DNA from 3 places in the Yimella lutea genome. Region 2 is predicted to be linked to each of the others. Evidence: predicted binding sites of a transcription regulator. Region 2 holds the regulator's gene; each other region holds the start of a gene.
The links. The regulator LexA, encoded in region 2, represses DNA repair genes until DNA is damaged. The targets are predictions, from matches to a motif close to TCGAACANNTGTTCGA.
Positions count from the first base shown of each region.

Region 1: FB459_RS15925 (DNA polymerase Y family protein) is a predicted target of LexA. The motif match lies at 1,323-1,338, and genes of this name have one in related genera.
Region 3: ruvC (crossover junction endodeoxyribonuclease RuvC) is a predicted target of LexA. The motif match lies at 925-940, and genes of this name have one in related genera.

Region 1 is NZ_VFMO01000001.1:3,312,786-3,315,047, forward strand. Features, by position in the region: gene FB459_RS15915 (hypothetical protein) at 1-154, shown strand, start outside; gene FB459_RS15920 (DUF2382 domain-containing protein) at 221-1,150, opposite strand; gene FB459_RS15925 (DNA polymerase Y family protein) at 1,349-2,262, shown strand, end outside.
Region 2 is NZ_VFMO01000001.1:1,621,174-1,623,435, reverse strand. Features, by position in the region: gene FB459_RS07700 (LysM peptidoglycan-binding domain-containing protein) at 1-92, opposite strand, end outside; gene FB459_RS17235 (hypothetical protein) at 253-408, shown strand; gene lexA (transcriptional repressor LexA) at 405-1,148, shown strand; gene FB459_RS07690 (Sir2 family NAD-dependent protein deacetylase) at 1,149-2,039, opposite strand.
Region 3 is NZ_VFMO01000001.1:1,853,513-1,855,774, forward strand. Features, by position in the region: gene FB459_RS08830 (YebC/PmpR family DNA-binding transcriptional regulator) at 1-461, shown strand, start outside; gene ruvC (crossover junction endodeoxyribonuclease RuvC) at 951-1,517, shown strand; gene ruvA (Holliday junction branch migration protein RuvA) at 1,514-2,119, shown strand; gene ruvB (Holliday junction branch migration DNA helicase RuvB) at 2,116-2,262, shown strand, end outside.

The DNA of each region.
Region 1 (2,262 bases), 1.7 Mb from region 2:
GGCGACCAGCACCTTCGAGGTGACCGCCGATCGTTGGCACGGGCTCGAACACGGCCATGGCCACCTGGTGAGTCGCGAGTTGACGATCTCGTGCACCCGCGGCCACCGCACCACGAGCGCCACCGTCCAGTGGCCACCACCGCACCGTCGGTGAGATCTTCCGCGACATGAGAAGTGGCCCCGGGAGAACCCCGGGGCCACTTCATGCGATCACGACAGCTCAGTGGTTGTCGCGGCCGTCCTTCAGGTCGCGAGCCTTGTCCTTCGCCTTGTCGGCAAGGCCGCGGTTGTCGTCGCGGTCACCGTCGACACCACGACGGCCGTCCTCGTCGACGACGACTTCCTCACGGCCGACCTCGGCGTCGACGCGGCGCTCGTCCTGGACCTTGTTGGTCTGCAGTCCGACGCGCTCCTTGTCGACGACCTCCTTGTCGACCACCGGACGCTCCTCGGAGAGGGTCACCGACACCTCGTCGTCGCCGAGCTTGCCGCCACGGCTGCCGTCGCCATCGGTGATCGGCTCACGGACGACCTCGAACTCCTCGCGCTCGACCGGCACGGTGACGGTCTTCTGCTCGGTGACGACGTGCTTGCGCAAGCGGACGCGGCCGGTCTCGACACGCTCCTTGCCGACCTTGAGCTCCTCCTCGCGGCGGACGACCGAGTTGTCGTCGCCGTCGAAGCCACGTCGGTCGCGGTCGCCGGTGTCGGGACGGTCGAGGTCACGGTCGACATCTCCGCCACGGCCGGCAACTTCACCAGCAGCACCGGCAACACCCAGGCCGTCACGGTCGCGGTCGCCGTCATTGCCGATGCGGCCGTCATCCACACCGCCGGCGCGGCCACCGTCGAGCTGGTAGTAGCGGTAGATCTCGTCCTGCTCCTGCTCGGACAGGTGACCGTCGGCGTCGACGTTCGGCGCGTCCTTGATGAAGTCCTTGGTGTACGGGACACGCAGGTCGTCACCGTCGTTCTGCGCCATGTCCAGCGGAACGAAGGTCTCGTTGTTGCCGAAAAGCCCGGTCTTCACCGTCACGAAGGTGGGGCGGTCGGTCTCGTCGTCCAGGTAGACCTGGCCGATGGAACCGACCTTGTCACCGTCCTGGTCGACAACGTTCTGGCCGTGCAGCCGATTGATGTCAAGCGTCATGAACTACAACCCCTTCAAGAGATGTTGGTTGAGACTTCCTGCTCTCCCAAGACTGTTCGCTGAACAGTCACATCTCATTTGTGTCATGCCTGAGGACGAAGTGGGGGCTTGCGGAGCGACAGATTTTCTGATTGATGTCCCACCTGCCCGCGACTCACCGCGCTTGCCTAGTTCGTACACATGTTCGATACTCGATGGATGACCGCGTCCATCCCACTCAGCACACGCCCCGCGCGTGCGCTGGTCGTGTGGTGCCCGAACTGGTCGATCGAGGCGGTACGCCGCTCGATGGGAAGCGCCGCCCCGTCGGCCTTCGCACTGGTTCGGGCCGGCCGGCTCGTCGCGGTCTGCGAGACCGCGGCCCAGGAAGCCGTGACCGTCGGCCTACGGGTCCGAGAAGCGCAGGTACGGTGTCCGAATCTTGTTGTCCTGCAACATGACCCGGCACTCGACGAGCGACACTTCGCGCCGGTTCTACGTGCGGTGGAGAAGCTCGTTCCCCACATGCAGGTGCTGCGTCCAGGCACAATCGCGATGCGTATCGCCGGTGCTTCGCGTTTCTACGGCAGCGAGGACGCCGTGGTGGAGAGCCTGTTCGACCAACTGAGCGACACCGACGTCCCCGACGCCCGGATCGCAGTCGCCGAAGGACTCTTCGCAGCAGAGCAGGCCGCGTACGCGACGACACCCGAACGCCCGTTCGTCAACCTGTCCGCCGACGACACCCACCGCTTCCTACGCACCCTGCCGGTCGAGGCCGTCGCGCAGGAGGTCGATCAACTTGACCTGGCAAAAACTCTGCGCCGCATCGGTATTCGCAACCTCGGCGCGTTCGCTCGACTGCCTCGACAACAGGTTCATGCACGCTTCGGCGAGGGTGGCCTGCGCGCCCACCGACTCGCGAGCGGGCAGGACGCTCCTTTGTTGCGCACATCCCCGGTGCCCACCGATCTTTCGGTACGTGCGGTCTGCGACCCACCGGCCACCGACACCACCACCATCACCCACTGGGTACGCGTTCACTGCGAGCAATTGACCGAGCGCCTGCGCCGTGCCGGACAGGTCTGTCACGAGATCCGTGTCGAACTGCGCACCGAGGCAGGAGTGGTACA
Region 2 (2,262 bases):
ACCGGCTGGTTCGACGGCACGAGGGTCAGGTGACGCCGGCGCTGCGGTGTGCGGACCACACGCGGCTGATCCCAGCGAGCAACTGCACTCATGATGTTCTCCGTCCCTGGCGCGAGGCGCCGGATCAAGTTCTCCTTCGCACACGTGTGCGATAGAACGTCTGTACGATGTATAGCACGGCTGTTCGAATGATGCGAGACACGCCTCGTACAAATGTTTGAAAACTGTGTCCGAGCCGCATAGCCTCTTTCCATGCTCCGCAGCCTGGCACCGACCACCGACAACCTCCTTCGAAAGAGCGCTGCACGGCTCGCCGACAGCAGCTTCATCGGTCGTCCAGGACGCATCACCCGGGGCATGAAGGGCCGTACCGATCGACCCGCCCGCACCACCTCACCGACGGCATGACGAAGGACGCAGACGAAATGGCCAAGATCCACCAGCTGCCCGACGACGAGGGCGGCGTAGCGCTGACCACCCGCCAGCGCAAGGTCCTCGAAGTGATCCGCAACTCCGTCGACCGGCGCGGCTACCCGCCGAGCATGCGGGAGATCGGTGAGGCCGTCGGCCTGACCAGCCCGAGTTCGGTGGCCCACCAACTGTCGATGCTCGAGCGCAAGGGTTATCTGCGCCGTGACCCCAACCGTCCCCGCGCGATCGAGGTCATCTCCCCCGATCACCAGCAGGACAAGCGGGGCGTGCGTGGCGGTTCCAGCGTCACCTCGAGCGACGAGTCCACCATCGACGAGACCGGCGCCGGCGACCAGCGTCCGGCAGCCTCCTACGTGCCCGTCGTCGGACGCATCGCGGCCGGCGGGCCGATCCTGGCCGAAGAGGTCGTCGAGGACGTCTTCCCGTTGCCCAAGCAGATCGTCGGTGAGGGCGACCTGTTCCTGCTCAAAGTGGTCGGTGACTCGATGGTCGACGCCGCAATCTGCGACGGCGACTGGGTCGTCGTGCGCCAGCAGCCGACCGCGACCAACGGCGACATCGTCGCCGCGATGCTCGACAACGAAGCCACCGTCAAGACGTTCAAGCGTCGCGACGGCAAGGTCTGGCTGATGCCGCACAACCCGGCGTACGACCCGATCGACGGTGACCACGCGGTGATCCTCGGCAAGGTCACGGCCGTCCTGCGGCGGGTCTGATCACCGGCGTCGATCGCCGCTCGCGTCCCGGTCGACGTCACCCAGTACGTCCCACACCGCCTCCTGCAGCACCTCGCTCAGGGGGCGGTGTACGTGTCTGGTGGCCAGATGTTCCGCTCGCGACCAACCGGTGTTGACCAGAACGATCGGGATGTCGCGCTCGGCAGCACGCCGCGCGAAACGGAAGCCGGACATCACACCGAGCGAGGATCCGACCACCAGCAGCGACTTTGCCCGCTCGAGACGGTTGAAGCAATGGGCGACCAGATCCTTGGGTACCGATTCGCCGAACATCACGACGTCCGGCTTCAGCAGGTCGCTGCCACAGGTCGGGCACACCACCAGTTCGATGTCATGGATCAGCGAGGGGTCGATGTCGACGTCGCCATCCGGGCGCAGCGGCAGGTCGCGCGCCCTCTCGGCGTCCTGCGCGAACACCGGATTGCGCGTGGCGAACTGCTGCTGGATCCACTCTCGGTCGGCAAGCGCCCGGCAGTTCAGGCAGACGGCTCGCCCGAGGTTGCCGTGCAACTCGATGACATCGCGGGACCCTGCCTGCTGGGCCAGGCCGTCGACGTTCTGGGTGATCGTCGTCTCGAACAGGCCCGCCTTCTCCAGCGCGGCGAGGTGACGGTGCGCTTCGTTGGGCCGCGCCGTCCGGAACCTCTCCCATCCGACATAGGACCGGCTCCAATAGCGTTGCCGCGCAGCGACTCCGGCCCGGAACTCGCTCACCGTCATGGGCTCCACACGGCGTACCCCGTCCGGTCCGCGGTAATCGGGCAGCCCGGATTCGGTGGACAGCCCGGCCCCGGTCATGACCAACACGTCGCCCTCGCGGAGCAGGTGTGCCAGGTGGCTGCGGTCGTCCATCGGACCTTCGTTCTCCATGGGTCGGGTCTGTTCCGAGTTCGAGGCCGCGGCTCATCGAGAGCCGGCGGGCACATCGGTTCGTACGCTATCGGGGTGGGTCACGCTGGGTTGGCTCGCGGTGATGGGCGACAGCTGTCTCCACGGCCGGACGCGCGAACACGACCGAGGCCCCTTCGCCCCTGATCCTGCCGTTGTTGCTGGTGGTGGCGCACAGGGGCCACCGCCCCGATCAGCCGCGCCG
Region 3 (2,262 bases), 230 kb from region 2:
TCGAGTGCCTGACCGACAACAAGAACCGCGCCGTGGCTGAGGTGCGTACCGCGCTGCAGAAGAACGGCGGCTCGATGGCCGACTCCGGCTCGGTCGCCTTCCAGTTCCATCGCAAGGGTGTCGTCATCGTCCCGAAGGGCGACAACACCGAGGACGACCTGCTCGAGATCGTGCTCGACGCCGGCGCCGAGGAGATCAACGACCACGGCGAATCGTTCGAGATCGTCTCCGAGGCAGGCGATTTCGTTGCCGTGCGTGAGGCGCTGCAAGCGGCCGGTGTCGACTATGACTCCGCCGAGTCGTCCTGGCTGCCGACCGTCGAGGTGCCGCTCGACAAGGAAGGCGCCAAGAAGATGTTCCGCGTCATCGAGGCGCTCGAGGACTCCGACGACGTGCAGAACGTGTTCGCCAACGGTGACGTGTCGGACGAGGTGCTCGCCGAACTCGACGCCGAGGACTGATCCCGTTCCACCTCGAACTCGACCCGGCAGACTCGCTCCGCCGGGTCGATTCGTTTCTTCCCCGATCAGGGGTCGGTGCCCGGACTGCTGACCCTGAATCTCTCCAATCCGTAGCGCGTGAAGGCGCAGGCGCTCCTGCACTGGCTGTCGCCGCCCAGAAGACGTGTGGGTGCTGACCGAGATCGGCGGCGGCGAGGGGTCACGATTGATCGAGGCCGTCTGCCGCCAGGCTGGGTACTCGGTCATGTCGTCGGACGTGATCACACCGGACTCGGCTGCCGATACGATCACGCGTTCGTCACCGAAGGCTTCGTCGTCCGGCGATGCGACCTCGATCAGACACCGCGGATCGAGGGGCACACCGATCATGCGGCGCTCGTGCTCGATGTCGATGCACCCTGCTCATCCCAGTCCGGCGCGCCTGCGTGAATCGCCCCGCCGGTACGGGTTAACGTTCCTGAAACCGAACATTTGTGCGAGGAGTGGACTGTGCGTGTACTCGGCGTCGACCCGGGGCTGACCCGGTGCGGCATCGGAGTGGTCGACGGCGGCATCGGGCAACCGGTGCGGCTCGTGGGCGTCGGCGTGATCCGTACGCCCGTCGGCGACGACCCGGCCGAGCGACTGCTCACCCTGCAGACCGAACTCGACCAGTGGTTGTCCGACTACGAACCGGACGTGGTCGCGGTCGAGCGGGTCTTCGCCAAGGCGAACATCAAAGGGATCATGGGCACCGCGCAGGCGTCCGCCGTGCCGATGCTCGCCGCCGCGCGTCGCGGGTTGCCGTTGGTGATGCACACGCCCAGTGAGGTGAAGGCGTCCGTCACCGGCAACGGCCGGGCCGACAAGGCCCAGGTCACTTCGATGGTGACCCGTATCCTGCGGCTCGAGGTCGCGCCCAAACCGGCGGACGCCGCTGACGCACTCGCTCTCGCGATCTGCCATGTCTGGCGCGGGGGTGCGCAGGCACGCATTGCGAACGCCGCTGCTGCACAACGAAACTCACGACCGAAAGAGGCTCCGTTGGTCCGGGCGTCAAACAGGTACGCACGATGATTTCTTCCATCCGCGGCAGCGTGTTGAGTGCCGGTCTCGACAATGTCGTCGTCGAGGTCGGGGGAGTGGGCATGCTCGTTCACACCACGCCCGCGCATGCAGCGTCAGCGCGCGCCGGCACCGAAGCGACCTTCTTCACCACGCTGGTCGTGCGCGAGGACTCCCTGACGTTCTACGGGTTCGGCGACGACTCCGAACGCAAGCTGTTCGAACTGGTCCAGACCGTCAGCGGGGTCGGTCCCCGGCTCGCACTGGCGATGCTCGCCGTGCACGCACCGGATGCCCTACGCGGGGCGATCGCCGGTGGGGATGTGCCCACGCTGATGAAGGTGCCCGGTATCGGCAAGAAGGGCGCCGAGCGCATCGTGCTGGAACTCAAGGACAAGGTCGGTGCCCTCACCGGCGGCGGGTCTTCCTCGTTGCCGCAGCCGCAGGTGCCTGCCGCCGACGAGACGCAACAACAGGTCGTCGATGCGCTCGTCGGCCTCGGCTGGTCGACCAAACAGGCGCAGGACGCCGTCGCCAAGGTCACCAAGGCCGACGACGCCCCCACGGATGTCTCGCAACTGCTGCGAGTGACCCTTCGTAGCCTGGGCCGATGAGCGAGTACGACGACTCCTCCTACGAGGCCGGCGCCCGCATCGTCGACCCCGGCGTCGCACCCGATGAACGCCACTTCGAGGCGGCACTGCGTCCGAGGCGGTTGGCGGAGTTCCCCGGCCAGCCACGGGTCAGCGAGCAACTC